Regions from separate parts of the Planococcus sp. ANT_H30 genome, predicted to be linked through region 2. Evidence: riboswitches for the same ligand, from Rfam matches in the RefSeq annotation. Region 2 holds a riboswitch; the other holds the start of a gene.
What was found. A riboswitch is a leader RNA that binds a small molecule or an ion and turns the genes downstream of it on or off. The one in region 2 is predicted to bind FMN.

Region 1: it holds a riboswitch for FMN, as region 2 does, so the genes downstream of both, FQ085_RS04790 (hypothetical protein) here and FQ085_RS00535 (ECF transporter S component) in region 2, are expected to answer to the same signal.

The regions. Positions count from the first base shown of each region.
Region 1 covers NZ_VOBJ01000001.1:1,013,640-1,029,506, forward strand. The annotation lists gene FQ085_RS04745 (sensor histidine kinase) at 1-1,384, opposite strand, end outside; gene FQ085_RS04750 (response regulator transcription factor) at 1,365-2,045, opposite strand; gene FQ085_RS18260 (hypothetical protein) at 2,149-2,373, opposite strand; gene FQ085_RS04755 (GTPase) at 2,482-3,162, opposite strand; gene FQ085_RS04760 (LTA synthase family protein) at 3,224-5,044, opposite strand; gene FQ085_RS04765 (flavodoxin family protein) at 5,309-5,929, shown strand; gene FQ085_RS04770 (histidine phosphatase family protein) at 5,975-6,505, opposite strand; gene ribH (6,7-dimethyl-8-ribityllumazine synthase) at 6,663-7,127, opposite strand; partial or broken gene ribB (3,4-dihydroxy-2-butanone-4-phosphate synthase) at 7,163-7,771, opposite strand; gene ribE (riboflavin synthase) at 7,789-8,418, opposite strand; gene FQ085_RS04790 (hypothetical protein) at 8,419-8,700, opposite strand; FMN riboswitch at 8,763-8,933, opposite strand; gene FQ085_RS04795 (CHY zinc finger protein) at 9,091-9,414, shown strand; gene FQ085_RS04800 (GNAT family N-acetyltransferase) at 9,481-9,969, opposite strand; gene FQ085_RS04805 (metallophosphoesterase) at 10,082-10,906, opposite strand; gene FQ085_RS04810 (VOC family protein) at 10,968-11,354, opposite strand; gene FQ085_RS04815 (ABC transporter permease) at 11,434-12,219, opposite strand; gene FQ085_RS04820 (ABC transporter ATP-binding protein) at 12,216-13,097, opposite strand; gene FQ085_RS04825 (PLD nuclease N-terminal domain-containing protein) at 13,094-13,288, opposite strand; gene msrA (peptide-methionine (S)-S-oxide reductase MsrA) at 13,387-14,067, opposite strand; gene FQ085_RS04835 (protein-L-isoaspartate(D-aspartate) O-methyltransferase) at 14,227-14,811, shown strand; gene FQ085_RS04840 (Na-translocating system protein MpsC family protein) at 15,013-15,708, shown strand; gene FQ085_RS04845 (hypothetical protein) at 15,799-15,867, opposite strand, start outside.
Region 2 covers NZ_VOBJ01000001.1:90,153-106,019, reverse strand. The annotation lists gene ccsB (c-type cytochrome biogenesis protein CcsB) at 1-229, shown strand, start outside; gene FQ085_RS00555 (response regulator transcription factor) at 381-1,097, shown strand; gene FQ085_RS00550 (ATP-binding protein) at 1,090-2,871, shown strand; gene FQ085_RS00545 (RNA polymerase sigma factor SigX) at 2,864-3,451, shown strand; gene FQ085_RS00540 (hypothetical protein) at 3,441-4,631, shown strand; FMN riboswitch at 4,708-4,840, shown strand; gene FQ085_RS00535 (ECF transporter S component) at 4,985-5,566, shown strand; gene FQ085_RS00530 (ferredoxin) at 5,795-6,046, opposite strand; gene FQ085_RS00525 (YpbB family protein) at 6,153-7,178, shown strand; gene FQ085_RS00520 (RecQ family ATP-dependent DNA helicase) at 7,175-8,602, shown strand; gene FQ085_RS00515 (LysM peptidoglycan-binding domain-containing protein) at 8,682-9,452, shown strand; gene FQ085_RS00510 (CBS domain-containing protein) at 9,522-10,154, shown strand; gene FQ085_RS00505 (metallophosphoesterase) at 10,221-10,991, shown strand; gene FQ085_RS00500 (YpdA family putative bacillithiol disulfide reductase) at 11,046-12,014, shown strand; gene FQ085_RS00495 (asparaginase) at 12,082-13,050, shown strand; gene prsW (glutamic-type intramembrane protease PrsW) at 13,132-13,821, shown strand; gene cmk ((d)CMP kinase) at 13,906-14,580, shown strand; gene FQ085_RS00480 (lysophospholipid acyltransferase family protein) at 14,582-15,172, shown strand; gene rpsA (30S ribosomal protein S1) at 15,241-15,867, shown strand, end outside.

The DNA.
Region 1 (15,867 bases), 920 kb from region 2:
GGATAATAAACTTCGTGCCTTGCTCTTTTTTACTTTCCACATCAATTTCTCCATCATGCAGCGTCACCAATTGCTTAACAATCGATAAGCCCAATCCAAATTGGCCACTTCCGCGCGATAAATCTGCTTTATAGAAACGACGCCAAATCAAATCAATTTCCTCGACATCAATTCCCGCCCCGTTATCTTCAACAATAATCGACATGTGGTCGGGTTCAGAATGAGTGGTTAAGAAAATGGTACCTCCTTCGGTAAACTGAATCGCATTTTTGACGATGTTCATCAGGATTTGAATGAGACGATCCATATCGCCATAGATAATATCTCCTGGATTCGTGTGAATGACAATTGTATTGCCTTTATCTTTTGCCTGCTGATAAAGCTGTTCTTGGATAATTTCTAATAGCTCATCTGCATCAATTTCTTCTTTTGTTAGCACGACTTGATTAGATCTAATTTTCTCGTAATCCAAATTTTCATTAACGAGACGCATTAAGCGCTTTGTTTCTTCACTCGCTAGACGAATGCCTTTTTCCCGTTGGCTTTCTTCAATCATGTTGTTACGAAGCCCTTCCATGATGCCCGCAATGGTGGTCAGTGGTGTTCTCATTTCATGTGACACATCTGCCATAAATTGACGGCGACGATTTTCCAGCCGATCGATTTCTTCATTCGATTGCTGGAGCTTCGCAGCCATTTTGTTAAAGTCATGTGCTAAATCACCGAACTCATCAAAATTCGATTCAGGCAAATTGACATCATAATGACCTTCACTAATCATAGAAGTCGCTTTTTGCATTCGCTGAATTCGGCTAACATGCATTTTAGAAAGCCATAAACTAAACAACAAAGCAATCGCAAACGCAATTAAAATAGCAGTGGTCAAGGTTTTATTTAACTCAGCGATCATTTCACTTACCCCACTAACAGGGGAAGCAAGCAAGACGCCACCAGCCAATTGGTCATTTTCAAAATAAGGCATCGCTACAAATGTTACCGTAAAATCGAACCGCTCAACATCACGATTAACGATAAGAGTTTCGCCTTGTTCAATAACGTTCCATTCTTTTGGTGTCAGCTCAACAGGTGGAAAAGAGCCAGACACCGGATACAAAATACGACTTTGCTGATCAAAAACGATAAAACTGATATTTTGTGCTTTTAAGATTGAGACATATGACTGCAAGTTAGTGCCCGGTCGCTTGTGACCGAGCTCATCAATAATTTGTTCACCATAATTCTCCAATTCCTGTGCTTTTTCGTTATACGCAAAGTCATCTACATAACGAACGAACAAAACACTCAAAATCAAAAAAGCAATCAGCAAAATACTCATATGACTAGCAATCAGCTGATAGAAATATTTAATTCGCGTGTTCTTCAAATTTATAGCCCACTCCCCATACGGTATGGAATAGCTTGTCTCCGCCATTTATCTTTTTCCGAAGTCGTTTAATGTGAACATCCACTGTTCGTTCATCACCGTAAAACTGGTAGCCCCATACTTGTTCCAATAACTGTTCACGACTGAACACTTGTTTTGGGTGTTGCAAGAAAAACACCAACAAATCAAATTCCTTAGGCGTTAAACCATCAACTTCTTGTGCATCCTTTAAGACACTCCGAGTTTCCTTATTCACAGTAAAATGGAGAGTTTCGATGAGATCCGAAGTGGCTTCCATCTTTTGAGTCCTGCGAGTAACTGCTTTAATACGCGCCATCAACGTTAACGGACTAAACGGTTTTGTGACATAGTCATCAGCTCCCATTTCAAAACCAATCACTTGATCAGATTCACTATCTTTTGCAGTCAGCATAATAATCGGAACTGCGCTTCCTTCTTCACGGATTTTGCGACACAATGAGATACCGTCCATTCCTGGAAGCATCCAATCCAAGATTAACAAATCGTGTGTGCCCTCTTTATATTTCTGGTAGCCTTCTAGTCCATCAGCTGCAAATTCACCTTGAATGCCTTCTTTCGAAAAGAACAGCTCCAGCATCGAACTAACACTTGGATTATCTTCTACAACCAATATCTTCATCCCGCACCTCCGCCAACCTTTCTTCTAAAGGTAAATGACAAATTCGAAAGACGCAAGCAAATTGAAAATCGCCCCTCTGCAGGAGAGGGGCGATTTTTAGTCATCAGGCTTTTTTCTCACGTTTTTTCAGCTTTACGAATAAGTCTCCGATCATGTCGTAGTCAATAGCCATGTTATTTTCATAAGCATACTTCACACCATAGCCAAGTGCTAGCGTCATGGACGAAGCAACTGTGCCCCCAATAATAGATCCTGCTCCCGGAATGAACTTTAATGCCTGCCGGTAAATCGTGTGACCGATTGTTTGTGTCGCGGTAATCACAATCATGTCTTTCGCTGCTTTTTTAGTTAACGGTTTGTCGTAAAGTTTCGATAACTTGATAATCAGCCCGACTTGTAAAGACGTTAGCGGTACTACATCTGATCCAGGGATAGGTCATGCTCCGATGACGCCCGCTGAAACGCCAGCACCGATAATCCAACGCGTAGCCGCAGAGGATTTTTCTTTCAAGCTTTTAGCGAAGAGCAAATCCTTCCCCTTCTTTTCGAGCAAAAAAAGAATTTCCTTTTTTAAAGTCTCCAAATTCTCTTCTGTTTTCGAGGAAATTGGAATGACTTTGTATTTATGACCTGTATGTCCTTGGATGAATTGAACGATGGATGGTATGTTTTCCGCCGCATCAATTTTATTTAAGACAATCAAAATGTCTTTATTGTGTTTTTCGATTTCATTAAACTTCTCTTTTTCGCTTTCAGAAAATACTGTTCCGGCAGCGTTTAAGAAAAACAGCACAATATCAGATTTCTGTACAAACTCTAAGGTTTTTTTAGGATTCTCGTCATTAGGATCATTCAATCCGGGAGTATCCATAAATTTAATGTTTTCCAACCCGTGAATGTTATAGGGATCCACGCTAACTGTTTCTCCAGGCATCGGATTGGTGCTCGCAACTTCTGCTCCAATAATCTTATTGATGGTAGAAGATTTTCCTGCATTCACTTCACCGATCAAGGAAATTAACAGATCTTGACTGAGTGAGTCATTGACTTTCTTCATTTCATTTTCAAACATCTTATCCATAGCGTGCATCACTTCTTTTTCGAATTCTTTCACCATAGACAGCCCCCCTCGTCTCTCATCTACTGACTATTATAATCTTTTTTTTAGACGAGCGAACTTAGTCCTTCATATAGTCTGTCAGCAAAGTATCTGCATAGTTCATCAAAGTTTCTGTATCTTTACGATGTTTTTTCGCATCACTATTTTTTCTACGTTCATCCATCGTTTTCAAATCGTGTAGTACACCTGGCAGTTTCGCGCCAGGCGCTTTGTACAATTGTTCAGACTGAATATAAGAACCTCCTGGCATGTAATAACGCATACCCAGTAAATTCTTTTTGTACTCAAACAGATTGTGTCCCATCACCGGGGCATTGTGTTCAATTCCGAGTAATGCTAACACAGTTGGCATAATGTCTGTCTGACCGCCCAAACGCGTCAGTTCTTTTTCTTCAAACAAGTTTCCCCCAGTAAAAATAAGCGGAATAGTAAATTGATCTTTTAATGAGTAGTCATGTCCGAGAAAGTCACTCAATAACTGCTGGTCTTCTTCAGTCACTAATGTACCATGCATACCTGAATGATCACCTAGAATAACAATTAGGGATTCGTCATAAATTCCACGATCTTTTAGTTCCTGAATGAAAAAACCAATCTGTTCGTCTGCGTAACGAATTGATTGCAGGTAATTTCCAACATACATGCCTTCGTATTCAATTGGCAAAGTTAGATGCTGCATAGATGATGGCAATTCAAATGGTGTATGACTCGTAACGGTTACAATATTCGCGTAAATGCGTTCATAGGTTTTGAGCTGGCGTGGAAGTTCATCTGCAGCAAAACGAAACAGCACTTCATCCGCAGGACCAAAACCGACATTTTTAACGTTCGGGATGTCATCAATCGAGAACACCTCTTCATAACCAAGAACCGGATAAAGAACGTCACGATTCCAAAAAGTCACATCATCTGCGTGATAGGTAGCAGAACCGTAGCCCTCTTTTTTCAATGTTCGTGCAAGTGAAGGTGCTTCCTTTCCTGAAAGACTATTGGCTGTAGGAATCATTCCTTGCGGATACAAACCAGTGTTAACAATCCATTCCGCGTCAGAAGTCGTACCAGCTCCTATTTGTTGGAAAACGTTTGAAAAATAAGCACTTTCACTTAACAGGTTATTAAGATTTGGTGTAATTTCTTGGCCATTCAACGTCTTGCCAATGACGAAATTCTGTAAAGACTCTACTTGAATAACGAATAAGTTTCGTCCTTCAGCCCTTCCAAAACTTTCTTGTTCACTCACTTTCACATATTTATTGCCTTTAAGTTCCTCCAGTTTTTTTTCCGATAACTTAGTCGAAGAGGCATGAGCCGTATCGGTCGAGCGATTATACAGTTGAACTACTTGAGATTGGAGAAAGCCGTTTTCTTTTGCGAAATAGGAAACGTCAATAACTGGCTGCTCGATAGCGTAACCAATTGATATTGCTGATATGACCGCCATGCTAATAGCTATATGTTTTATCGCCGGCAATTTCACCGGTTTTCTCCAACGACGAGCAAGGAATACGAGCAAAACAGCATCTAGGAAAAACAAGAAATCCCATGGAGTTGATAGCATCGCAATGGTATTGCTGACAGAGCTAGACTGAGTCGCTTGTTGTAAATCATAGTAAGAAGGAATCGTAGAATAATAGCGCAGATAAAGTGTGACAGTGAAGAAGATGATGGAGACCAATAAGTTAAAAATCCATACTGCTTGCCACAGTTTTTTATGAGCTACCAGTAATACCACTGACAGCAAGAAAGCCCATAGTGGAAATTCAACCAAAGCAATATGCCAAAAGGATTTCGCGTCAAAAATGAGCACGCGAAAAGCACTTATTTTAATAAACAATAAGAAAAAAATGAGTATATATGGCATGACAGCTGTTTTCTTCATTTAAAACACCTCATTTCTAAAGACGATCATTTAAAGTTGAATGTTGCATATAGTTAGTTAAAAAGGGAATAGTTAAATGTATATGCAAGGCAAGACAGACTTAATGATAAGCAGGCTCTTATTTTCTACAGTTGTTCAAGAAGATATCGTGCAAATTATTTTGATGCTTATTACATAAGCGTGGACTGATTTGCTTAACACTCTATCGGAAAAACGATTGTTAACGTCATTTTTAGAACCTGACTACCTAAAGGGAGCGATACGATGCAAACATTAAAAGCACTTTTCATCAATACTTCACTAAAAAGTTCAAAGGACCCTTCTCACACAGAAGGTTTCATCAATGATGTTCAAGTTCATTACAATCAACTAGGAGTAGAATCAGAAATTGTCCGCTTGGCCGATTATGACGTTGCTTACGGTGTTCAAGAAGATATGGGTGAAGGCGATGAATGGCCTAAAGTATTTGAAAAAGTCATGGCAGCAGACATTGTCATTATCGGTACACCCTTATGGCTCGGAGAAAAAAGTTCATTGGCTACGCAAACCATTGAACGTCTTTATGGCAGTAGCAGTGTCACCAATGATAAAGGACAATCCGTTTTCTACAATAAAGTTGGCGGTGTTGCAATCACGGGTAACGAAGACGGCGCTAAGCATGCTGCTGCATCCGTTCTTTACGCCCTTTCTCATATCGGGTTTGTCATTCCACCGAACGTTGATGCTTATTGGGTTGGTGAAGCAGGTCCTGGAGCTTCTTATATGGATGCTGGCAGAGAAAATGAGTTTACTAAAGCAGCGATTCAACGACTTGCCTACAATACTTATCATTTGGCCGGTATGCTTAAGAACAATCCAATTCCGAATGAAGGCAATACACTTTAAACCTAAGCAGCCGGCAGCGAAAGTACTGCCGGTTTTTCTATGTACTTATTTCCACACGCGATGTGCAAAAAGGTGGCCATCTTTTATTATCACTTTATAAATATCAGGATTAGTCAGCTTTTGCCACTCCAAAAACCCATAATCGTCGTCAATTCGTTTTAATAGTAAGCCCAACAAATTGCCATGAGTTACCGCTGCAGTCATGTCATCCATTTCACTCAATGCTTCCATGGCACGGTCTGCTGCCTCTTTCCCTGATTCGCCTCCAGTGAATTTTACGTTGTCATCATTAAAAGACTCTTCTAATTTTTTCATCCAGTCTGGCAAATCTTCAGAGCTCAACACTCGTTCAGCCAAACGCTCATCAATTCGAATCGGTAAATCTTGTTGGTCTGCTGCCGGTTCAATCGATTGGATAGCCCGTGTAAACGGACTCGAAACAAAATGGATAATCTGTCGTTGTTGAAGAAATCTTGCTAATTCTTCTGCTTGCTTTTGCCCCATTGCAGTCAAGTCCGCGTCCGGTGCCTGTCCGGTTGCTTGGCAATGTCTAATTAAGTAAATTGTTTTTTCCATACTCATCATCCTCTTGTGATTTTCATTGGTTCGAATTCAAAACCTAGAATGTTTCGCTTCTTTATAACCATCATACACTTCCTTTACCTATCACATTCCCCAAATCTCGTCTTTTAACCTCAAAAAAACTCCTGAGCAAAAGCTCAGGAGTCATAAATTATAATTTTTTCATCAAGTTTGCCATTTCAATAGCACCTGCTGCTGATTCCCAACCTTTGTTTCCAGCTTTTGTTCCAGCGCGTTCAATCGCCTGTTCAATAGAATCTGTTGTTAAAACACCAAAAATGACTGGAATATCTGCATGGTCACTCGCTCTTGAAACACCTTTAGCGACTTCGCTGCAAACATAATCAAAATGAGGAGTTGCGCCTCTGATGACTGTTCCTAACGTAACAATGGCATCAAAATTTCCACTCATCGCCATTTTTTTCGCTACAAGCGGAATTTCGAAAGCTCCAGGTACCCAAGCAATCGATACATCCTCTTCTCCAACGCCATGACGTTTTAAAGCATCTTCTGCCCCACTTAATAATTTACTTGTAATAAATTCATTAAAACGACCAACTACAATTCCAATTCGTAAACCTTCACCATTTAAATATCCTTCAAAATGTATCGTCATTTAAGTCCATCTCCTCTAGTAGATTAATAAGTTGTCATGTTTTGCTGTTCTTGTTGGTACGTTACTAAATCTTTAATCGTTAAAATACCAAGACCGAGACGTTCTGACACTTGTAACAAATCGTTAACACGCGCCATCGTTCCATCAGCATTCATAATTTCACATATAACTCCTGCTGGAGGTGAACCTGCAAGCTTCGCTAGATCTACTGCTGCCTCAGTATGTCCTGTTCGTTCAAGGACGCCGCCATCTTTTGCGATCAACGGGAAAACATGACCCGGACGTTTAAAGTCTGTTGCTTTCGCAGTTGGCTTGACTAAGCTTGTAATTGTATGAGAGCGTTCAAAAGCACTAATGCCTGTCGTCGTATCTTTATGATCCACACTGATTGTAAAAGCAGTACCATACTCATCTGTATTATGGTCCGTCATTAGACCAATTTGTAAGTTTTGGGCGATTGATTGGGCAAGTGGTACGCAGATCAAACCTCTTCCTTCGGTCGCCATCAAATTGACGATTTCAGGTGAAGCGAATTCTGCCAAAGCAACAAAATCGCCTTCATTTTCTCGATCTTCATCATCAATGACAATAATGGCTTTACCATTCTTTAAATCTTCAATGGCTTTTTCTACCGTGTAAAACATCTGTGTTGCGCCTCCTTTTAAAATCCGTTTTCTGCTAGCCAGCTTCTGCTGATTTTCGGTTCTGCTGTTTGAATTCGCTCGGTATACTTTGCCAATAAATCACATTCGATATTGACCTTTTCACCAATGCCTTTTTCTCCTAATAGCGAATCTTCTTGCGTCGTCGGAATAAGAGAAATCGTCACAGTATTATGGCTAACAGCAAAAATAGTCAAAGAAGTACCATCTACTGCGATCGATCCTTTTAGCATCATATACTTCAACAACTGAGGTTCAAGCTCGATTGTTTTAGTGATCGCATTTGCTTCTTTTTTCACAGATCGGATAACGCCGACGCCATCAATATGTCCACTAACAAAATGACCGCCAAAACGTCCATTAGCTGGCATAGCGCGTTCAAGATTTACCCGGGAACCTGCTTTCAATTCCTTCATCGTTGAAGATTTGACCGTTTCTGGAATCACATCAACTGTGAAAGTATTAGAAGTAAAGGTCGATACAGTTAAACAAACTCCGTTAATGGAAATACTGTCTCCGCGCTTAACGTCTTCTAAAATTAGCGCACAGGAAATGGTTAACTCCATTGCTTGTGGCTTAGAGCGAACTGAGGCAACATGTCCAAGTTCTTCAACAATACCTGTAAACATTTAGGCATACTCCTCCAATCTGTTCGCTAAAGTGTATTCAATTGGGGTCTTACGAGTTTTCGGGTGCTTTCCACCATGGGGCGTATGGGTGGTGAGGAAAGAATATTTCAGAAGGGTTTGAATCCATAACACAATGTGCCCTGCTTCTTTATCAAGTTGGCCAAGTAGACGGCCATTTTTCGTACCTTGAAGAAGCTCGTTTTCCACTGAGAGAATGAGCAGGGTTAAAGACCGTTGACTTGTATTTCCAGAGACTACTCCCTGATAAAGGTGTTTGGTCATACAAATTCCTCCTTTCAATTTCAACACATTGAAAAGAAGAGGCACATAACGAAGCCGATCTCTAAATTCTTCTCCCATCCAGACTGTAACTGTCGGTGCCGGAATTTCACCAGCTCCACCGTTTGGACGTTTAAAACATAGTGGCCTATGCTTGCCATCGTCCAACCGGGTCACGGACTTGCAGTTTCCTGCTCACCGCCGGTAAGGAATTTCACCTTGCCCCGAAGAATTAGATTCGTAGTTTCGTCTTTTTAATAGTAGCATAGAAAGAAACTGAACCATATAAATTTAGCTGATATTTCCGACGAACTCCAGCCAACTCGAATTCTATATCCCTCAAACAACTGTCTATTTTAAAGCATATCGCCATTTCAGAAAGGACGAGTTACTATGTCTCATCACCACACAGTGAAAGGCGTCAGCGTAGATGCGGAAACACGTTGTGCTCATTACCATTCAGCCATCGATCGAATTGCCATCAAGTTTTTTTGCTGTCAGCAATACTTCCCCTGCTTCGAATGCCACCAAGCTATAGGCTGTGGCAACCACCAAGTTTGGCCAAAAGACCGGTTCCAAGAAAAAGCAGTGCTGTGCGGGAGCTGTGGGCATGAACTTACTATCGATGAATATTTAGCCTGTGCATCTATTTGCCCTAGCTGTACTTTGCCTTTTAATCCAGGCTGCAACTTGCATAAGTATCTTTATTTCGGATAAAAAACTGGAAGCCCTAGAAACGTGATTCTTTTAAAAAATCAATAAAGCCAAGTGAGAAACGATATCTCACTTGGCTTTATTGGTGTATAAAGACATTACAAGTTGCTCTCCTTTAGAGCGCATAATTCGTCTACCTGTATCTTCGAATCCCGCTTTTTGATACAAGCGTTGTGCAGGGATGTTACGCGCATTGACGCCTAGCACCACTTGATCAAAATCTGGAAACTCCATTTCCATAAACTCTGGCAGTGCATAGATAGACCCTGTCGCAATTCCTCGCCCCTGATATTTTGGATTCACAGAAAACCCTCTCAACAATAAGGCTTTTGGGTTGTTCGAATATTTTTTACGGTCTTCCGATTCATCCAATTCGAAAAAACCGGCATCTTCTCCGCGTGCTTTAATAATAATAAAATGCTTTAACGGATCGTTGGCATCTTTTTCAATAATTTCTATAGGCAATCGTGTAAATTCCAGCTGATGTGTTGGCAAATCGTAACCGATTGATCGTTTGGAGGAGTAGCGGTGCAATGTCACTTCTCTTTTTTTAATCACGTTAAGTAGACCTCCTTGTTTGCGTTCATTATCTCAGACTATCAGGCATCTCTAGATTCAAAAAGATGGTCAGATGATTATTGAAGAAAGAAAAGCTGCGTCGACTTTTGCTTTACTCTTTCTTCAATGTCACTACGACAATTTCAGGCAGATTAAAAATACGAACGGGAAAAGTACTATTGCCAAGGCCACGGCTAACAACCATTTTCGATTGATCTTTGTCAAAGATCCCTTCCGTTACTTTCGGAAACCAGCCTTGTCCTGGAGCAACTAAACCGCCAAGGCCAGGAATTCGAATTTGTCCGCCGTGGGCATGTCCTGAAAACACTACATCTACTCCAGCTTCTGCATAAATCGGAAAATATTCAGGACGATGTGCTAGCAACAAGGTAAAATTGTCAGTCAGTTGCGCATGCTCAAGACTCCCCTGTGTAGCTTCGTCTTCGTGTATCTCAGGCTCTGTCAAAGGATCGTTAATTCCTGCAATCTGGATTGACGATTGTGCTTTTTTCCATTCAACTTGCTCATCTTCCAAAACCACGACGTCCCGTTTACGCAACGCAGCTGTTATTTCCTCAATCTTATTGGAAGCCACTTCGTGGTTTCCCGTCACGTAATACACTTTACTCATCTCCACAAGCGCATCAACTAACACCAAGCTAGCCTCCAAATCATAACGATTACTATCGATAAGATCGCCCGTCAAAAAAATGACGTCCGGATTGGCTGCCGATACCTTTTCAATCAGTGAAGATTGATCTTTTCCGAAGGTGGCATTGTGCAAGTCCGATACCTGAACAACAGTTGCTCCATCAAAAGCAACTGGCAACTCTTTAGAAGCTACCGTGTATTCCGTAGTTTGCACCCACTTGTTACTGACCCAAATGCCACTCCCCACTAGTAACACTAACAACATAAGTCCGATCATTTTTTTCATAAACTAACCTCTATTCAATTCTCATTCGAACAATTGGAGTCGGCTCCATCTTTTAATCTACTTAAATCGGTGCTACAATTTCGATTTTCAAACGATCAGGTCCCTCTAGAAAAACTGCATAACAATTTGGTCCACCTGCATAGGGATGAAGGTCTTCGTATAAAATTCGCACACCCAATTGTCTCATTTTTTCAGTCATTTCGTCTACTTGCGCACATGAAATTGCATGAAACGCCAAATGATTCAATCCGGTTTTTTTGCGATGAAAAGACGTTTGTAAGAATTCCTCTTGTGTTTGAACAAAAACAAGATAGGTAGGACCTGATTTGTAGCTGAACCCTTGTTCCCACTCCTGAAATAATACATAGCCCAGTAGTGGTAGCAGTTCGCTATAGAATGACCTAGCTTCAGTTAGATTTGAAACATTGAGTTCTACATGATGTAGCATTTGTTCCCACTCCTTTAATCCATGCTACTCGTTGTACTAAAAAACGTGCAAGTTTCTCAGTAGATTGGTGAGTGGCAACTCAAACTTTGGTCTTGGCTTTATTTTTTCGTGCTGCCACACTACCTAAAACGCTTAAAAGAAAAATACATAAAATAGCTATCCCTATAGCTCCTACGAGACTACCTCCATCGGAAGATCCCGTTAACCAAGCCGCTCCGTACTGTGGGATTTTCACCGGTGAAATCGACCAAGTCGTACCGAATAAGCTATCCGTTAATTGCAAGATCAGGTATATTGCAAATGCAACCGCCGCTGCAATTCCACCATTTGGTGAAACGGCGCTTGCTGCTAAAACAATCGTTAGAATGAGCACTACCCAAATGCTATAAGTTCCCATTAGTTGAACAAGCTTGCCAAATCCAACTTCTCCAAAAAAAAGGAATGTGTAGTAATAGCCCGCCAGAAAGCCAAGCCAGACACTACCCAAGGAAACAACAGATGCGACTGACCATTTGCTTAGAAAATAAGCTGAAAAAGAAAGTGGTCGAACATACAGCAAAGTGGCTGTCCCGCTTTTTCGTTCTCCAGCTATGCTTCCCATATAAGCTAAAATCAGTACAGCTATACCAATCGTTTGAAATTGTTCCATGACTGCTATCAATAGTTGTTCTGGCATAAGTGTTGGTAATTCTAACACTGCGCCATCTGGTAAACCGCCGGAGGACTCCAAGATTTGAGGAAGGAAATAATTGACTACAGGCTCGGTAATCCCTAAAAGAATGAAAACTGCGGGTATCCAGAAAATTTTATAATTCCGTATATTTTCCAAACACTCTTTTTGCGTTAAAATAAGAAATTGCTTCATTTGGCAGCGACCACCTTTAAAAAGATTTCTTCTAGCGAAGCCGCTTGTGATTCAACCCCTATAATGCCCTGTTGTTCAGAAGCCAGAATACGAAGAACTTGCTGCATGTTTGGATAGTTTTCATGAACAGGCAAAAACACAAAACTCTCTTTCACCTCAGATTCCCATGACTGTCTCCTAGCAAAGTCTAACGCTTGAGTCTGATTTTGAAACTGTATGCGAATGTGCGGGGCGGCATGCCGATTCTTGACTTCGCTTAGAGATCCTTGCTCAATCAAACACCCATCTTTCATAAACAACAACTGGTCAGTCATTTCTTCTGCATCATTTAAAATATGAGTAGAGTACAGAATTGTTGTGTCCTGCTGTAGTGATTTCAATAAATCCATGATTTCACGTCGTCCCGTCGGATCTAGAGCTGAAATCGGCTCATCCAACAAAAGAAGTTGCGGCTGATGGACAATAGCCTGCGCAAGGCCAAGGCGTTGTTTCATTCCCCCTGAAAAAGCGCCTGTCTTTTTATTCATTGCCGTCTCAAGTCCCACAAATTCCAAGGTGCGAGTTGCTTGCAATTTCGCTTTTCTCGCTTCAATCCCACTTATTTTCGCAGCCATTTCCACAAATTCTAACGCTGTCAACCACGGAAAAAATTGAGGATACTGAGGAAGGAAACCGATGGTCAAATTTTCAGCTAGTGTAATTGTTCCATTTGAAGGAGACAGTAAACTGGCTAACATCGACAAGGTTGTCGTTTTCCCTGCTCCATTCGGACCGATTAAAGCGGTAGCAGTGCCTTTTTCTAATACAAAAGAAAGTTGCTTCACAACCTCTTGTTGTCCGTAACGCTTTGTTAGTTTTTCCACTTCCACTATATTCAATAGTTTCTCCTCCCGATTACAAAGTAAAGAATCGGTCCTAAAATATTGACGATCACAATCAGGATTCCCCACATCCATTTCGGACCATTCGGATTGGGGTTTTTTATCAAATCGATTAAAGCAAAAATCATTAGTGCAAATTGAATTACGACAATTGGCAGTAAAGCTAACAGCAATGTTGTTTGATCCACTAGGCATCTCCTACTTTTCTCTTTTCTTTCTATTATATGGGTTAGCGCTTTAATCTCCTACAGTTTCTGACAAAATCCAATCTCAGGTAAAAGCCCATCTACCATTTCAACTTCAAAAAAAGATCAGTCAACCATTTTTTTTCAACGGTTCCGATACGCCACTGCGCTATGTCTTCTCGCACACTGTCTTTTGTTCCATAGCCTTTTACAAAACCGTTTAGCCGAGCAGCAAAAGTCGAGTCTGTTAATAATTCCTTTTCAGGAAAAAGTTCTGCCAGTTGCTCTAAAGCCTTTGGGTACCGTTTCAAATAATATTTTTGGTGGCGTTCTTCAGCTAACGTAAATTCACCAAAAGGTGCAATTTCCGTTTCAATTGGCTCACGGAGTTGTGTTTCCATTTCTTTTCGAATGTTTTCAATCGTTTTGCGCTGCTGCTCTGTATGGTAATGGACTAAAGAAATATATTGTCTCCCTTTATAATTATCGCGATTTGGGTAATGATTTTGCCAGAATTCTCGAAGGATAGCTTCATAGCTGATGACTCGTGGATCAAAACTGATATGAACTGTTTCCGTGTGATCGCCCATTTGCCGGTACGTAGGCGTTGGTGTTGTTCCGCCAGTAAAACCCACACAGGTTCGGACCACTCCTGGCATGCTACCAAAGCGTGCTTCCGGTCCCCAAAAGCAGCCCATCCCAAAAGTAGCAAGTTCCAATCTCTGATCATTTTGATGAATACCTTCTTCAATTGACCTCATAACCATTTGTTGAAAACCCATACGAATCGCCCTCTCTTTTTCTGGATAAATTCCAGTCTACTTCCTATACAGCTTGCTCGTTTTTCATTAAACTCAATGTAACAAGACTGTTCAGAAAATGCATGACTCAGCTATCGCTTTGTTTACTAAAAACACAATACGAGAAAGGGGGTGAACGTGATGAGCGAACGAAGAAAAGAAATCATCACCTATTTCAGACAAATGGATCGCAGCTTTTTCATGGATACCAACAAAGACCTTGCTACATTTGACTATGCCTTGCCTATTGGATTTGAACAAACAATCTCACAACCATCGCTCGTGCTCGAAATGACACTTGCACTTGACCTTGAACCCAGCCAAAAAGTATTGGAGCTTGGAACTGGATCGGGTTTTCAAACCGCGCTACTTGCTACTTTCTCCAAAGCTGTATACACAATCGAAAGAATTGAGGAGTTGCATCATCGTTCAAAAGACCGGTTAGCCCAATTAGGTCTTGATAATATTCATTTTAACTTAGGGGATGGCAGCGCGGGCTGGAAAGAGCATGCTCCCTTTGATCGGATAATGGTTACCGCTGCAGCTACTGAAGTTCCGAAAGAACTACTTGAACAACTAAATCATGGAGGGAAAATGGTGATTCCAGTAGGAAGTTCTGCTAGCCAAGAACTTCAACTGATTGAAAAAGATGCTGAAGGCAAAATTCACAGCACGCTTTTAAACCACGTGCTATTTGTTCCACTAAAAGGAAAATATGAAATGTGATCTTCTATTAAACTAATAACCTTATATATTTCTGCGTATGTAACTCTTTTTTATTCGCTGCAATCGTTTTGTACACGACAACGCAATTGCCGTATAATAAAGCACACTAGACAGACTACTCTTTTTCCATCTACTTTTAATTAGATGTATGAAAGAAAGATTGTCGTTTATATTGCTACAGCTAAAAAAGGAGACTACGTCATGCCTACCGAAAAAACAATTCATACTGAAGTTGGCAGCTACATTTCCACTTTATTGCGTAATCATTTCGGAAAAGGTCCTACTTCAGTATTCGTAACCGTCAAGCCGCCCTTTATCACGATCCACCTGCGTGGATTTTTATCTCCTCCTGAAAAAATTCTACTGAACCAACAAGAACATCGCAGAGTATTAGAAACACGTGATCTTTTGATGAATCAACTGGCTGTAGATATAAAAGTGGATTTATGGCAAATTGGTGCATTGGATATTGAAGATGTCTACGCAGATTGGAATTTAGATGATCAGACGGGAATGATTCTTGCTGTCATGACCGATAAATCGCCAGCAGCCGACTTTGAGTGGGATTCAGCTGTTCAAGTGGAAAGTGTTCTCGAGGAAGTGGAGGAAGCTAGTCGAAAAGCACAAAAAACTCCTGAAAAAACGGATTTGTACTGGCTCAACAACCGCACATTATTGATCGAGCGTACCGGAATTTTTGTCGAAATTGAAAAAGAACTCATTCGTGGAGGATTTACTGAAGAATTGAAGTTAGTTAAGCGTCCTTTAGAACGGCGCTTACTGTTACAAACTCGGATTGAAGCCATTTTGAAGCAACCTATTTCAGAAGTGTTTCTTGATTGGAACTTCACCACTGATAAAGGCTATACTTTGTTATTACTAGAACCTGCCAAATAACAACTTCCAACTTATGAAACCATAGACAAACTCAGGTAATATGGACTTGTCTATGGTTTTTTGTCTGGCTTATTCATAAATACGGCCTTTCTAGCTACTAATGCTTTGAGCTTGCTGGCAATATTTACACATTTCGTATAAATCTTTATTCTTCAGCTG
Region 2 (15,867 bases):
CGCCATGATTTGGGCACAAATTGCTTGGTCGCGTTTCTGGGGCTGGGACCCGAAAGAAGTATGGGCATTGATCACCTGGTTATTCTATGCAGCATACTTGCACTTGCGTTTAGGTAAAGGATGGCAAGGTGAGAAGTCTGCATGGCTGGCTGTTATTGGCTTTGTGATCATCATGTTCAACTTGGTAGCAGTCAACTTAATAATTGCCGGGTTACATTCTTACGCATAAACAGATAAGCCTTTTCCGGAAACGGAAAAGGCTTTTTATTTATTAGGTAAATTAGAGCGTTCTGAGTTGATACATGCTGGTGCTTTTCTTTATTTTTTACAGAGTTATCGTTACAATGATACATATATAGAAGAAAGTTGGAGGGGTTAGCATGTCTGAAGAGATTACGATTTTAGTGGTAGATGATGAAGAGCGGATTCGACGATTGCTGAAAATGTATTTAGAACGTGAAGGGTACTTAGTAGAAGAAGCTGAAGATGGTGTTCAAGCATTAGAAATGGCTTTGGAAAAAGATTATCATTGCATCTTGCTCGATCTAATGATGCCTGAAAAAAACGGTGTAGAAGTTGCTACAGAATTGCGTGAAACAAAAATGACACCGATTATCATGCTTACCGCTAAAGGAGAAGAAGCTAACCGAGTAGAAGGCTTTGAAGCTGGAGCGGATGATTACATTGTTAAACCGTTTAGTCCTAGAGAAGTAGTATTGCGTGTTAAGGCAATTTTACGCCGTTCATCTGCCTATTCACCGATATCCAATTCAACTGCTTCAAAAGACTTGGTAGTTTTCCCTCATCTTACGATCGACCACGATGCGCATCGTGTCACGGCTGATGGTGTGGAAGTAAATTTAACGCCAAAGGAATATGAATTATTGTACTTTTTAGCAAAAGCACCAGACAAAGTTTTTGACCGTGAGCATTTGCTGAAAGAAGTTTGGCATTACGACTTTTTTGGTGATTTGAGAACAGTCGATACACACGTTAAACGGTTACGCGAAAAATTGAATCGCGTGTCTGAATCGGCTGCGAAGATGATTGTTACTGTGTGGGGCGTCGGCTATAAATTTGAGGTCGGCAATGAATAGAATATGGAATAGTGTTGTCGGGAAGCTGTGGATTACGATCCTGCTTCTCGTTTCCTTTGTCCTTTTTATTGTGACAGTTCTACTTTTAGAGTTTTTGGGAAACTATCACAGTGAAACAGTGGAAGAAGCGTTGAACAGTGAAGCCAATATGATTGCGAATATTTTTAATGATCATGAAGAAGTGACCAGTTCGTTAGAAATTATAGAGGATATTATTGGGCAAGAAACCAATGCTGTAATTGCTGAAGAGCCTTTCGATAGTAGCTATTACATTCATGACGGATTGAATGGCGCTGAAACCCGAGAAAAAATATTAAATGAACCCTCTTTTCAAAAAGTGTTTGAGACAAGTGAAACAGTGATGAAAGAAATGCTCCTGCCTTCACTAACAGAACAAAATCGTCTGGAATCGTATATTGTCATGGCTAGTCCGTTAAAGACTGGTGAAGACCGCCATGGTGTCGTATTTATCTATCAATCGTTGGAAGTGATGGACCGCACTGCAGAACGAACTACTAATATTGTATTTCTATCAGCGTTTATCGCACTTTTATTGACAACATTTTTTGCTTTCTTTTTATCCTCACGGATTACCTCTCCTCTCCGCAAAATGCGAGAAGGTGCTTTTGAGTTAGCGAAAGGAAATTTTGATACAAAAGTCAAGGCAACTTCTAGTGATGAAATTGGTCAATTGGCTACAGCGTTCAATCAAATGGGCCGTCAATTAAAGCATCATGTTGAAGTGATCAATCAGGAAAAAGAACAATTATCAAGTATTCTGACATCAATGGCCGATGCGGTCATTACTTTTAACCAAGATAAAACCATCTTGTTGAGCAATCCACCGGCTGAAAAATTACTGCAGCAATGGATTTTCAAAAATGGTTCGACTAAAGCGCAGCCATTGCCGCCTGAAATGCTTCATATGCTTGACCATGTACTAGGTCTAGAAGAAGAAATTGAAGAAGAACTCGAAATTGAAGGTGCTTATTACGCCATTAGTTTCAGTCCTTTATATAGTGGCGAATCGATACGGGGAGCTGTCGCTGTTTTGCACAATATGACAGAGCAGCATCGCCTAGAGAAGCTGAGAGAAGACTTTATTGCTAATGTATCACATGAGTTGCGAACACCGATTGCGATGCTTCAAGGCTATAGTGAAGCGATTTTAGATGATGTTGGGGCATCGGAAGAAGAACGACGTGAAATGACCAGAATTATTTACGAAGAATCGCAGCGGATGGGTCGATTGATTACTGACTTGCTGAATTTGGCGCGTTTGGAATCAGGCCACATGCGACTTTATAAAGAAATTGTTCAGTTGAACAGTGCAATCGAGCGGATGACATTGAAGTTTTCTCAAATTGCCAAAGAAAACGACGTTCAATTAAGGTTTGAAACGACAATCGATGATTGGGCAGCTAGTGAGATGGATCAAGACCGAATTGAACAAGTCATGACAAATTTGATAGATAACGCTATACGACATACACCTGCAAACGGACAAGTCGTAGTTCGTGTCGAACAACAGCAGGAGTACGCAAAAATTTCAATTAATGATAACGGGATAGGTATTTCAAAAAAAGATTTAGAATTTGTCTTTGAGCGTTTTTACAAAGCAGACAAAGCGAGAACACTTGGAAAAGGTGGCACAGGACTAGGTTTAGCCATCGCTAGTAACATTATCCAAGCCCATGAAGGTAAAATATACGCAGAAAGCTTAGAAGGGCATGGAACTTCTTTTGCCTTCCTACTGCCTTTGAAAAATATGTAACTTTCTAAAGACGAAGACGACTAATCTTAAGAACGGAGGGAGTATATTGAATGACTCCGTTTTCCATCGACTGTACGATGAATTTCATCAGGATGTCTTTCAGTTTTTGATTTATCTGGTGAAAAATAGGCATGTGTCAGAAGACTTGATGCAAGAAGTGTATATTCGTGCCTTTCGAGCATACGATCGCTTTGAAGGAAGAAGTTCAGAAAAGACATGGCTTTTTTCGATTGCAAAAAACGTGGCAATCGATCATTTTCGGAAAACAGCAGTACGCACAAAACATTCGATGGCGTATTTTGATTGGGAAACACAACAATTGGTGTCGTCTGAAAAACTCCCAGAAGAAGTTTCCTTATTGAATGAAGATAAAATATTTCTTTATAAAGCATTGGATACGTGTACAGGAGATCAGAAAATGGTCGTCATAATGCGGTTTTTTCAAGACTTGTCGATCGCAGAAACTGCAGAAGTTTTAGGCTGGACTGAAGGAAAAGTGAAGACAACACAACATCGTGCAATAAAAGCATTACGTGAAAAATTAATAGCTAGGGAAGGGGGAGACGACAATGTCAAATGACAAATGGACCGATAAATCCATCGAAGATTTGTTAAATGATTTCCCTTCAATAAAAGACAATCGATCAAAAGAAAAAATTTACAGTCAGTTGGTTGATCAAAAGAAAGGTCAAAAGCATCCGAAAAAATGGTTGCCCTTGCTTGTAGCGGCATTGGCATTTATTGCCTTTGGTATGCTGGTCTCCTCCATTATCGGTCAAAATGGCTTGGATGCTGCTCAAAATAAGGACAGTTCAAATGAAGAATCAGTAGCAACATCAACTGACAATTCAGAGCAAGCTGATAGTTCGTCTGAAGCTGAAAGATCCGGCACTGAAGAATCAAATCAATTTTCTGTAGCGCAAGCAGATGAAGTGTTGCGAACTTCAGTTTACGAAGAAACGATTGGAAACCAGACATTAATGACGATCGGCTTAACTGAGAATGCTAACGTGGTGCCCGTTTCTTTTCTTGTTCCAGAAAATCAGATAACAGCAGCATTTGGAGATTTAATACCATCATCGCTTGAATTGTATCAGCAATATGCAGACGATATTGACGAAACGCAATTAGGCTTTGATGAGTACCACCCCTATCTAGGTAATTTAGAAAAAACGGTGAAAGGAATACGCCACATCTTGCCGCAGGATCACCAATACGATTTGGCTTCTGCAAGTATAGGCGTGTATTTCAATACACTTTCGGCGACTTTTCCAGACGTCGCTGAAATTACAGTAGTCAACGAAGATGGTTCTGCAGCAGAATTTTCCCAGGTAGGATCTGTAGAAGCAATCAGTCCAAAACAGAGAGAAGTCGCTTATTATTCATTTACAACGACAAATGGCGAAATTTATCTCGCTCCAGGGTACGATAGACTTTTCGCTTCAGCGACTGAAGCAATCGAAGCGCTTGCGCAAAGCCCAAACGACTTTTATCGTGCTACAATTCCACGGAATGTGGATTTCCAACTATCAGAAACTGGAGATTTGGTGCAAATTGATTTTGAGGGCTCAGTCGATTTAGAAACAATGGATCGTTTAGAAGCAGTTCGAATGATTGAAAGTTTGGCGTTGACTGCAGCTTCTTTTGATAAAAAAATAGCAGTAAAAGGGTTGCAGTCTGATAGTTGGAACGGGTTTGATTTTACTCAGCCATTACCCGTTCCACTAGCGCCTAATTTATTAGAATGGCCAATACAATAAGGAAAAGAAGCGTTGTAAACAAATTTGTTTACAACGCTTCTTTTTTATACTACGATTAGGCTATAACAAAATATCGATTCATCTTCGGGGCAGGGTGAAAGTCCCTACCGGCGGTAATTGAACTCTGTTCATAAGCCCGCGAGCCGTAAAACGCAGGATTTGGTGAAATTCCAAAGCCGACAGTATAGTCTGGATGGGAGAAGGTGAAGGTGCGGACGTTTGTCGTTTACATGTAGACGGAACGCTTATTAAGTGTGCCTTTTCTCCCTTAAGTACTAGTGCTTAAGGGATTTTATATGTAAATGTTGGGTCCAAGCTTTTCTTCTGGTGAATCACGACAAGGAGAGAGGAATATGAAGAACAAAAAGTTACAAACGATGATTGTGATTGGGATGTTAAGCAGTATTTCATTTATATTGATGCTTTTTAACTTTCCGTTACCTGCATTACCGGCTTTTTTGAAAGTGGATTTTAGTGACGTACCGGCATTAATTGCAGCCATCACGATGGGGCCAGTTGCAGGGATTTTAGTAGCATTCTTCAAAAACGTGTTGGATTGGCTTTTTGCAGGAAGTCCGACAGGTGTACCTGTTGGTCATATGGCTAACTTTATAACAAGTTTGCTGTTTATCCTTCCGGTTTATGCTATCTACCACAAAGTAGCGAATAAAAAAGGCATGATTTTTGGCTTAGCTGTGGGAACATTAACTATGGCGATTGGTATGAGTGTTTTAAACTATTTTGTGTTTTTGCCAATGTATACGTACTTTTTAAATGTGCCTGCTGAAACGGGCAATGCGTTATTTGGCACAATTGTCTTAGGGATATTACCATTTAACTTAATCAAAGGTCTATTGTTAACTTCGGTCGTCCTGCTAGTATTCAGCAGCATGCACACATGGATCGAAAAGCAAAGATCCTATTATTTATCATAGATATAGAAAAGCGAAAACAGCCGTGTAGATTTGACGGGCACAAGATGCACTGGCGAAGCGGCATTTTTTCAGCCGCATAGCCAGTGTGGCTTGTGACCCTAAAATCTGGCTGGTTGAGTCTGGATAAAGAAAAGCGAAAACAGCCGTGTAGATTTGACGGAATTCGAATTAGCACAAATTAAAAGAAGGCGTACTGGAGGGATTCTCCAGTACGCCTTCTTTTTTGATTCAGTCTTCGTATTTTAACGGATCGCCTTCGAAAGATGTATTTGCAACTTTGATCGAATCTGTTGGACAGCCTTCAAATGCATCTTCCATGTCTTCTTCGAGTTCATCTGGAACTTGTTCTGTTCCCATGTTATTATCTAAAATAACAAAAGCGATTCCTTCGTCATCATAATCATAAATGTCAGGTGCAGCAGCACCACAAGCACCACAAGCGATGCAAGTATCCTTGTCGACAATGGTATACTTAGCCATATTGTTTTCCACTCCTTTATCTCCGAACAAGTTCAGTTATACTATCGTATTTATTCTAAAGGTGTTTGAACAGTTTTTCAACCTAAAACCGTTAGGGGGAGCAAGCTTGTTAGTTACTGAACTCATTTTAGCCATTATGAAGACTGTCGATCGGCAGCGAACCGTCTCTTCTCCCTATCATTTGATAAAAGGAAAGAAGTCTGGGCAGACGATACAGGATATTGGTTATTTCGGCCTTTATCCTTATTTTGGCGTGTTGCCAAAACTGGATAAGAAAGCTTACGATCAAGTAGTTCAAGGCTTGTTTTCGCAAGGTTATTTACTAGCAAATGAACAAGTTATTGAACTATCCGAAAAAGCGTTAAAGTTAAGTGTTGCCCCGTCGTCGTTGAATGGTTGGAAATACCGAGGGAACGAAAATTTGTTTTTTAGTCGCTTGTCACTAATTGTTCAAACTTTGTCCCACGTCAGTCAACGCGTAAAAAGCTTTGACCCCGTTGTCAGTAATGAAGAAGTGCAAAATTGGGTGAAAAGATACCTGCAACGGATTCAGTTTCGTGATTTAGCTGTAGTTCAAGCGTTTAAAAAAGAACTCTTTACTACATTAGCCGAAACGGACATTTCTGAAACACATAAAATGATTTTGATCGAGCGTTTAACGGGTTTTGCGATAAGTGGCTTAACGTGGCAGCAAATTGCCGATTCTAAAAAACTATCCTTACTGGATGTTCAATTGATGACTGTAGAAGCTTTGCATGGTTGGATGGCAGTGATCGAACAGTCCAAGCCTCAATTGATAGTAGGTCTCATGGAAGGCATTATTCAGCAGTCTTCCTTGACCGAAACAGCGCAGCGCACAGAAAAGTTGTTCGAAAGAGGATTTAGCTTGGAACAAATTGCGTCACTACGCCAATTAAAAACCAGTACGATCGAAGATCATGTGGTCGAATTGGCAATGAACGATCCTTATTTTAACTATATCCCATTTGTGGGTCATGAACAGTACGAGGCAATTATTGCCGAAAGCCGACGTCAAAAAACGAAAAGATTACGTGAAATCAAAGAATTTTTACCTGAAGTCAGTTATTTTCAAATACGTCTTGCGCTAGCGATTAGGAGGGAACGAAGATGAATCTCGACGAATTATTGTATTCAAGCTATGGTTTTTCTTCATTTCGTCCTGGTCAGCGCGAAATTATCGAGCGAGTAGTCGCAGGTGAGGATGTTATTGCGCTACTGCCAACTGGAATGGGCAAATCTATTTGTTATCAATTGCCTGCTAAAGTTTTACCAGGAAGTATCTTAATCGTTTCACCTTTATTGTCTCTCATGCAAGATCAAGTGGTTCAATTAAAAAAAATGGGAGAGAAATCCGTAGTAGCCATCAACTCATTTTTAAAGCCAGAAGACAAAGAAAAAATTATGTCTAAGCTCGGCTCTTATAAATTCATTTTTATATCCCCAGAAATGCTTGTACAACCGTTTATTAAACAAAAATTAAAGCAGATACAAATTTCGCTGCTAGTTGCTGATGAAGCACATTGTATTTCGCAGTGGGGGTTTGATTTTAGACCAGATTACTTGCGGATTTCAGAAATTTTGCCTTTTTTGAATTCCCCTCAAGTATTGGCACTGACGGCAACTGCTACGGACAAAGTCACCAAAGAAATAAAAGAGTATTTAGCTTTGAAAAAGCCGTTTGTGTATTGTCATCCGATGGATCGAAAAAACATTGTGTATGATTTGAAAAAATTTGATGACAGTCGTGAAAAAGTAGATTTTTTGAAAAAATTTGTTCAGAAGTTTAATGGTCCCGGTATTATCTATGCAGGAACTAGAAAAAAGTCCCAGCAACTGTCTATGCTTTTAACAGAGCAAGGAATTTCTTCAGCTTTTTACCATGGGGGTATGGAGCACCAAGATCGCATTTTTGTCCAGCAACAATTTCAAAACGGAGAAGTGCAATGGATTTGCTCCACAAATGCATTTGGCATGGGTGTTCATATTCCGAACATTCGTCACGTCATCCACTTTCAACTGCCGACTTCTATCGAAGGATATGTGCAAGAGGTTGGAAGAGCTGGTAGAGATGATAAACCGGCTTTAGCTACTTTACTGTATGCACAAGGGGACGAGGTATTGCTCGAAAGTTTAGTGATGGATGATTTGCCAACACAGCACGAGATAGAAGCAGTTTATAGCAAAGGAGCTACTGCGACTTATTTAATCGATCAAGGAATCGTTCGGGAGACAGCTTTTCGAGTAATCGCTTATTGGATAACAAAGTTGCCTTTAGATGGTGTTATCAAGCAAATGGAATTGCTGAGAAAAGGAAAAAGGCAACAAGCGGTAAAAATTCGTGAATTGATTTCGCGCGAAACTTGTCTGCGGAGTTATATCATCGAATGCTTTGATCAACAGCTAATAGATAAACCGACCAACTGCTGCGTTAACGACGGAATTGATTATCAGATTTTTGAAGCCTTTTCTTCACCGAAAGAAAAGCGATTGCCACTTGAATGGCAAGACCGTTTAAGTGTAATATTACCTATGTAAGAATCTTATTAACTGTCATTTACAAATGAGCCTTTTTTCGTCATAATAGATATATTAGTACAGATAGGGGTAGTCATGTATGGGGAATCAAAGTTATCATGAGTCGATTGAAAAGAATCGACAGGAAATATCGGTGGACAAAAATTCGGCATTGTCGAGAGCGGGTCAGAGACAGGCACAAAAACCCAAAACTAAAAAAACTAAAAATCTTTTGATGCCTGCATTATTTTTTATATTTATCTTAATTCCGGTTTCTTTGCTGATTTATGTAGCTTTCGTATTTGAACCCGACGATTCATTGACAGCCAAACCTGCAGAAAATGAAGTGAGTTTTGAGATGAATGCCCAACCATCCCAATCTTCTGTTGCTGCAGCTGATGAAGAAAAAGAAAAAGCTGAGAAAGCCAAAGTAGAAGAAGCCAAAGCTGAGAAAGCCAAGGCGGAAAAAGCACAGGCCGACGCTGAAAAAGAAAAAGTAGAAAAAGCGGAAGCGGAAGCTAAAGCACAAGCTGAAGTAAAGGCTAAAGCTGCTGCAGAAGTAGCCGCCAAAGAAAAAGCTGATGTAGAAGCCAAAGCTGTAGCTGAAGCACAGGCGAAAAAAGAAGCGGAAGCTAATGCACAAGCTGAAGCACAGGCGAAAAAAGAAACACAAGCTGAAGCAGATAAAAAAGAGGAAATACCAAGTGCTAATGGTAAGACTTACGTAGTACAATCTAGCGAAACGCTTTACCGTATTGCAGTAAATAATTACGGAGCGGCAGGAGCAGCAGCAGCGGTAGAAAAAATCAAACAAGCTAATGGCTTGAGTTCGAATAGCATTAGTCCGGGTCAAACTTTGGTTTTACCTTAAGCCATTCGACGGATTAACAAGTAGGTAATTAGGGAATAACAGTAACATCATAGAAAGTGGGGCGAGCAAATGTTTGTTAAAAGTGTAATGGTTGAAAGAGAAAAATGTTATGCAGTTAAAATGGACGATTCGGTACAAGTAGGCTTTGATTTACTAGAAAAACACACAATTGATGCTTTGCCTGTAGTTGAAGGCACTGAGTACAAAGGAATCTTCACTTGGTATCATGCTTATCGTGCGTTTTTCTATTCAGGAAAAACAAAAGAAGATTTTATTAGCTCAACTAAGGTCAGCGATGTAATCGTGAATGAAGACACTTATTTGAGCATCAATGATGTCTATGAAAAAGCATTAATGGAATTAAATGACTTTCCAATTATTGCAGTAGTTGAAAAACATCAATTTTTAGGAATTGTTACTCGCTTTGATATTGTCAATCAATTACAAAGTGCCTTTGGGATGAACCAGTCAGGCTATCGTATTACGTTCACTTCAGTAGAATCAGAAGGGCGTATTGGACGATTGGGAGAGATTATCGAGAAATACAAAGAGTCGGTTATTTCACTTGTTACTTTTGATGAAACCAATAAAATGGTTCGTCGCATCGTTCTAAAGATTAAAAAGAAAGACAATATCGATCGTTTTGTCAAAGAGCTTGAGAAATCTGGTTTCCGAGTATTGGACATCGCAGAAGACAAATAGCAAAATAAGATAAAAAAACATAAGCCTTGCTTATGTTTTTTTGTTCTTTGTGAAAGGAATCATTACATGAAATATTTAATGAAAATCGCTTTGGCAGCGCTCGCTTTTCTGCTAGTGATGGTGCGCAATGCCTTTGCAGAAAAGCTCATCCAGCAAACGGTTAAATTACCCACAGACAAAGCATTCGAACCGTTCAAGCTTCTTTTTATTGCTGATATCCATAGGAGAGTCATTAAAGCAGACTTGATCAAGTTTCCTGTCGATGTGATTGTAATCGGCGGCGATTTAGTAGAAAAAGGCGTACCGCTTGAACGGGTTCAAGAAAACATAAAAAACTTACGTGCTTGTGCACCTGTGTATTTTGTGTGGGGCAATAACGACCGGGAAGTAGATGAAAATAAACTCAGAGAAATTTTCAATCAATTTGATGTAATTGTGCTAGAGGATGAGTCGGTAGCTTTGTTTGGCAATGAACAGTTGAGGTTGGTCGGACTTGATCATTTTGCCTATAAACCGAACGGATTCAAAAATGCTTTCGAAAATGTTAAAGAAAACGATACTGTGTTGTTTGTCTCACATACACCTTTTGACTTTTGGAAAGTAAAAGGACCATATTCAGCCAATTTGTTGCTGGCTGGTCATACGCACGGCGGTCAAATTCGGATTGGTCCATTCGGTTTATTCGATAAGGGCTCAATGAAAATAAAGAAGGACCGAATTGAATTAATCAGTAATGGTTTTGGTACGACGACTCTGCATTTGAGACTGGGTGCACAGGCAGAATATCATGTGCTAACAATCACGCCTGCAGTTAGAAAAGATAAAAAATTGTCATAAAGTAGCAGAGTCCTTTATTCTTAATTAAGAATAAAGTACAGGAGATGGTTTGAAATGGAATATGTAGATGCGCTTATTATTGGCGGTGGACCTTGTGGGTTATCGACCGCAATCGAATTGAAGAAACGTGGATTGGAAACAGTAGTTATTGAAAAAGGCAATATCGTCAACGCGATTTTCAATTACCCAACACACCAAACTTTTTTCAGTACGAGTGAAAAACTAGCGATTGGCGATGTGCCCTTTATTATAGAAGGACGGAAACCAAAACGAAATCAAGCTTTGGTTTATTACCGGGAAGTGGTTAAAAGAAGTGGTATTAAAGTGCGGCCGTTCGAAATCGTGGAACGTGTTGAAAAAGATGAACTATTTACTGTGGTCACTTCAAAAGCTCAATACGAGGCGAAATATGTAATAGCAGCAACAGGCTATTACGATCAGCCAAATAAGCTTGAAGTTGAAGGGGCAGAACTGCCAAAAGTGATGCATTATTTCAAAGAGGGGCATCCCTATTTTGATCAAGATGTGTTAGTAATCGGCGGTAAAAATTCGGCTGTAGACGCGGCTCTAGCTTTACATAAAGCTGGTAGTAGAGTGACAGTATCTTATCACGGCACGAGTTACTCCAAAAGTATCAAGCCGTGGATTTTGCCGGAATTTGATGGTTTAGTGAGAAAAGGTGAAATTACGATGCTGTTCGATTCAATGGTGGATCGCATTACAAACAGCACGGTAGAACTGACAGTCAATGACCAAAAAGAAACACTTTCTAACCAATTTGTTTTTGCTATGATTGGCTATCATCCAGATCATCAGTTTTTAAAATCAATGGGCATTTCCATCGATTCGATTTCAGGTCGACCGACTTTTGATGAACAAACAATGGAAACAGATATAGACAATCTATATATTGCCGGTGTAATAGCTGCAGGCAACAATGCCAACGAAATTTTTATAGAAAATGGACGTTTTCATGGGCAACAAATTGCAGAAGCGATTGCTGAAAAAGAACATAGACCTTAAATAGACCTTTTTTAAAAATAGATTTTAAAGAACAGTAAACACTGCAAACGTGAAAGGGAGTTTCAAGATGAAGAAAAAAGTATCATTAATTACAACGGGTGGTACCATTGCAAGTCGGGAAATTTCTGATGGGCTTTTGGAGTCTGGTGCAATTTCAGGGAAAGAATTGGCGGAACTTTGCCAACTCCCAGAAGAAATTGAAGTAAAAGTAGTCGATGTATTCCAATTGCCAAGCATGCATATTGGTTTTGAACAGATGTTGACAGTTAGAGAAGCGATTCTACAAGAATTTCAAGATCCTGAAGTTGAAGGAATCGTTGTCACACACGGAACAGATACTTTGGAAGAGACTTCTTACTTTCTGGATCTGACAATCGATGATGATCGGACTGTGGTCATTACAGGGTCACAGAGATCTCCTGAAGAAGTTGGCACCGATGTCTATTCAAACTTACGCAATTCAATTTATGTAGCAGTAAATCCTAATCTGAGAGGAATTGGAGCTGTTGTGGTCTTTAACGAACGAATTTACAGTGCGAAATATGTGAAGAAAGTGCACTCCAGTAATTTACAAGGCTTTGATTCGTTTGGGCATGGCTATCTCGGCATTATTGATAACGATATGGTACGTGTTTACCAAAAACCAATTATCCATGAGGTGCATGCTGTAACAAAGTCGTTGCCTCGGGTCGATATTATTAAATGTTATTCAGGTCAAGATGGTTTTGTTATTGATCAGCTAGTGGCAGGGCCGTCAAAAGGGATTGTTTTGGAAGCAGCAGGTAGAGGGCAGGTATCTCCGCACATGGTAGATGCAATTGATCGAGCTGTAAGACAAGGAATACCGGTCGTTTTGACAACGAGTGCTGAAGAAGGCAATACTTATCCGGTTTATAGTTATCCAGGTAGTGCTCATGATTTGTTAAATCGTGGCGTTATTTTAGGGAGTGATTACGATAGTAAAAAAGCGCGCATCAAGCTCGCTGTTTTATTGTCAGTCGAAGAACATGTGAAAGCAGATGCTTTTAATCGGTAGCGGTAATTCGTTAAAAGAGAGCTGAAAATGATGTAGGTAAACATGTTACAATGAGGGGAATCTGAATAAAGGGGTACGCGTATGATCATTTTATTAACTGTAGCAATAGCCCCGGGTCTGGCGCTTTTCAGTTATTTGTATTTGCGCGATCAATTTGCGGGTGAACCGTCAAAACTGATATTTCAAAGTTTTGTGTACGGAGCCGTATTGACGTTCCCGATTCTTTTTGTTCAATATGTATTCAATGCTGAAGGTGTCTTTACGAATAGCTTTATGCAAAATGTTTTGTTTTCGAGTGTAATTGAAGAGTTTTTTAAATGGTTGGTCCTGTTAATTGCAGTCTATCGTCACGTCGATTTCGAGGATCCTTACGATGGAATTTTGTATGGGGCGAGTGTTTCTCTTGGATTCGCTACAATTGAGAATATTTTGTACTTACTTGAGTTCGGATTAGAGACTGCTTTTATACGAGCATTCTTGCCGGTATCGAGCCACGCGTTATTTGGTGTTGTCATGGGCTATTATTTTGGGAAAGCCAAATTTAGTAAAAGCCATAAGCGCAGACGGTGGATTGGTTGGGCACTTGTCAGTTCGGTAATTCTTCACTTGGCATATAATAGTAGCCTGTATGTTTATGATAATATTATATACGGAGCTATTCCATTTATGTTGTTCTTATGGTGGTTTGGTCTTCGGAAAGTTAAACAAGCTCACCAACTGTCCATGTCGCATTATGGTGAAGATCCTTCTTCTATACCGTCAGAAGAGTAAAGTAAATACCGAGGAAAAGTCTTATACATAAAGACTTTTTTTTTATGTTAAAATATGATGAATACATAGGATGAGGTGACTATTTTGGTGAAACCGATACAAATAGCAATCGATGGACCAGCAGCTGCGGGAAAAAGCACAATTGCAAAAATCGTAGCAGAAAAACTGGGCTATGTTTACATCGATACCGGTGCCATGTACCGAGCTATTACATTAAAAGCATTAACAGAGAAGATTAATTTGGCTAGTAATGAAGAAGCCGGTAAATTACTACAGAAAACTGAAATTGATTTGCAACCGTCAGAAGACGGACAGCTCGTATTTCTTGATAAAAAAGATGTGACTGAGGCAATTCGTTCTCAACATGTCACAAAAGCTGTGTCTCAAATGGCCGCTCATGAACTGGTTCGTCTTCGGATGGTTGAATTGCAGCAGCAATTAGCAGAAGGGCGCGGAGTCGTCATGGATGGTCGAGATATCGGCACGCATGTCCTTCCAAGTGCTGCTTTAAAAGTATTTATGTCGGCATCGGTTGAAGAACGTGCAAGAAGAAGATTCGAAGAAAACAAAAATAGAGATATTTTGACTCCGCTTGAGGAGCTTCAGGCGGAAATAGCTATGCGGGATAAAATGGACAGTGAACGCAAAGTAGCGCCTTTGCGAAAAGCGGAAGATGCTATTTTTCTTGATACAACTAACCTGACAATTGATCAGGCAGCCGGAGAAATATTGAAATTGGCTGAAGAAAGGTTGATGTAAAGTGAACTTATATGCAGTTGGAAAAGGACTTGTAAAAACAGTATTAAGCCCATTGTATCGTTTCGAAGTAATCGGAATTGAGAATTTCCCGAAAGAAGGCGGCATTCTTCTTTGTTCGAATCATATCAATGCACTCGATCCGCCTGTTGTTGGAATGACCGCTCCTAGAACGGTTCATTTCATGGCAAAAGAAGAATTATTCAATGCGCCGATACTCAAATCAATTTTGCCGAAAGTAAATGCTTTTCCCGTAAAACGTGGAATGAGCGACCGAGAAGCTCTTCGGACGGCATTAAAAATATTGAAAAGTGGAGAAGTTGTCGGTTTGTTTCCAGAAGGAACACGCTCGACAGATGGAGTATTACAAAAAGGCCTTAGCGGAGCAGGTTTTTTTGCACTTCGTGGCAATGCAGACGTTATGCCTTGTGCAATTATCGGACCGTATAAAGCGTTTCGAAAAGTGCGCGTAGTTTATGGCGAGCCAATCCGCATGGCACCTTTTCGTGAACGAAAAGCTTCAGTCGACGAGGTAACTGAAGCCATTATGTCGAGTATCCAGAATATTCTTAATGACTATGCGAGTAATAAGTGATAATTTTTGTTTTTATTAGAGAATTCGCATAAAATAGAAGGTGGATAGTTTGTGAAGGAGGGCTACTTATGTCAGAGGAAACGAATATGATGGAAAACCGTGACTTCCAAACAGGAGATCGCGTCAAAGGGGTAGTAGCAAAAATAGAAGAAAAAGCAGTCACGGTAACAATTGAAGGTGCACCATTTGATGGTATTATTCCAATCAGTGAGTTATCAAGTCTGCATATTGAAAAAGCATCAGATTCGGTAGAAGTTGGAGATGAACTGGATTTGATCATTACAAAAATTGAAGATGAGAATTTCGTTTTATCCAAGCGTAAAGTGGATGCCGAACTGGCATGGGGCGAATTGGAGAAGAAATTTGAGTCTGGTGAAATTATTGAAGCTGAAGTTAAAGACGTTGTAAAAGGCGGTTTAGTGGTCGACTTAGGTGTCCGTGGATTTGTCCCGGCTTCTTTAGTGGAAGATTACTTTGTTGAGTCTTTTGAAGACTATAAAGGAAAAGAATTGACGTTTAAAATTGTAGAAATGGAAAAAGAAAATAATCGGTTGATTCTTTCGCATCGTGCCGTTATCGAAAAAGAAAAAGAGTCGCAAAAAGAAAAAGTGATGGAAAAAATCCATGCTGGAGATGAGCTGAAAGGCAAAGTGCAACGTATTGCTTCTTTCGGTGCTTTTGTTGACATCGGTGGT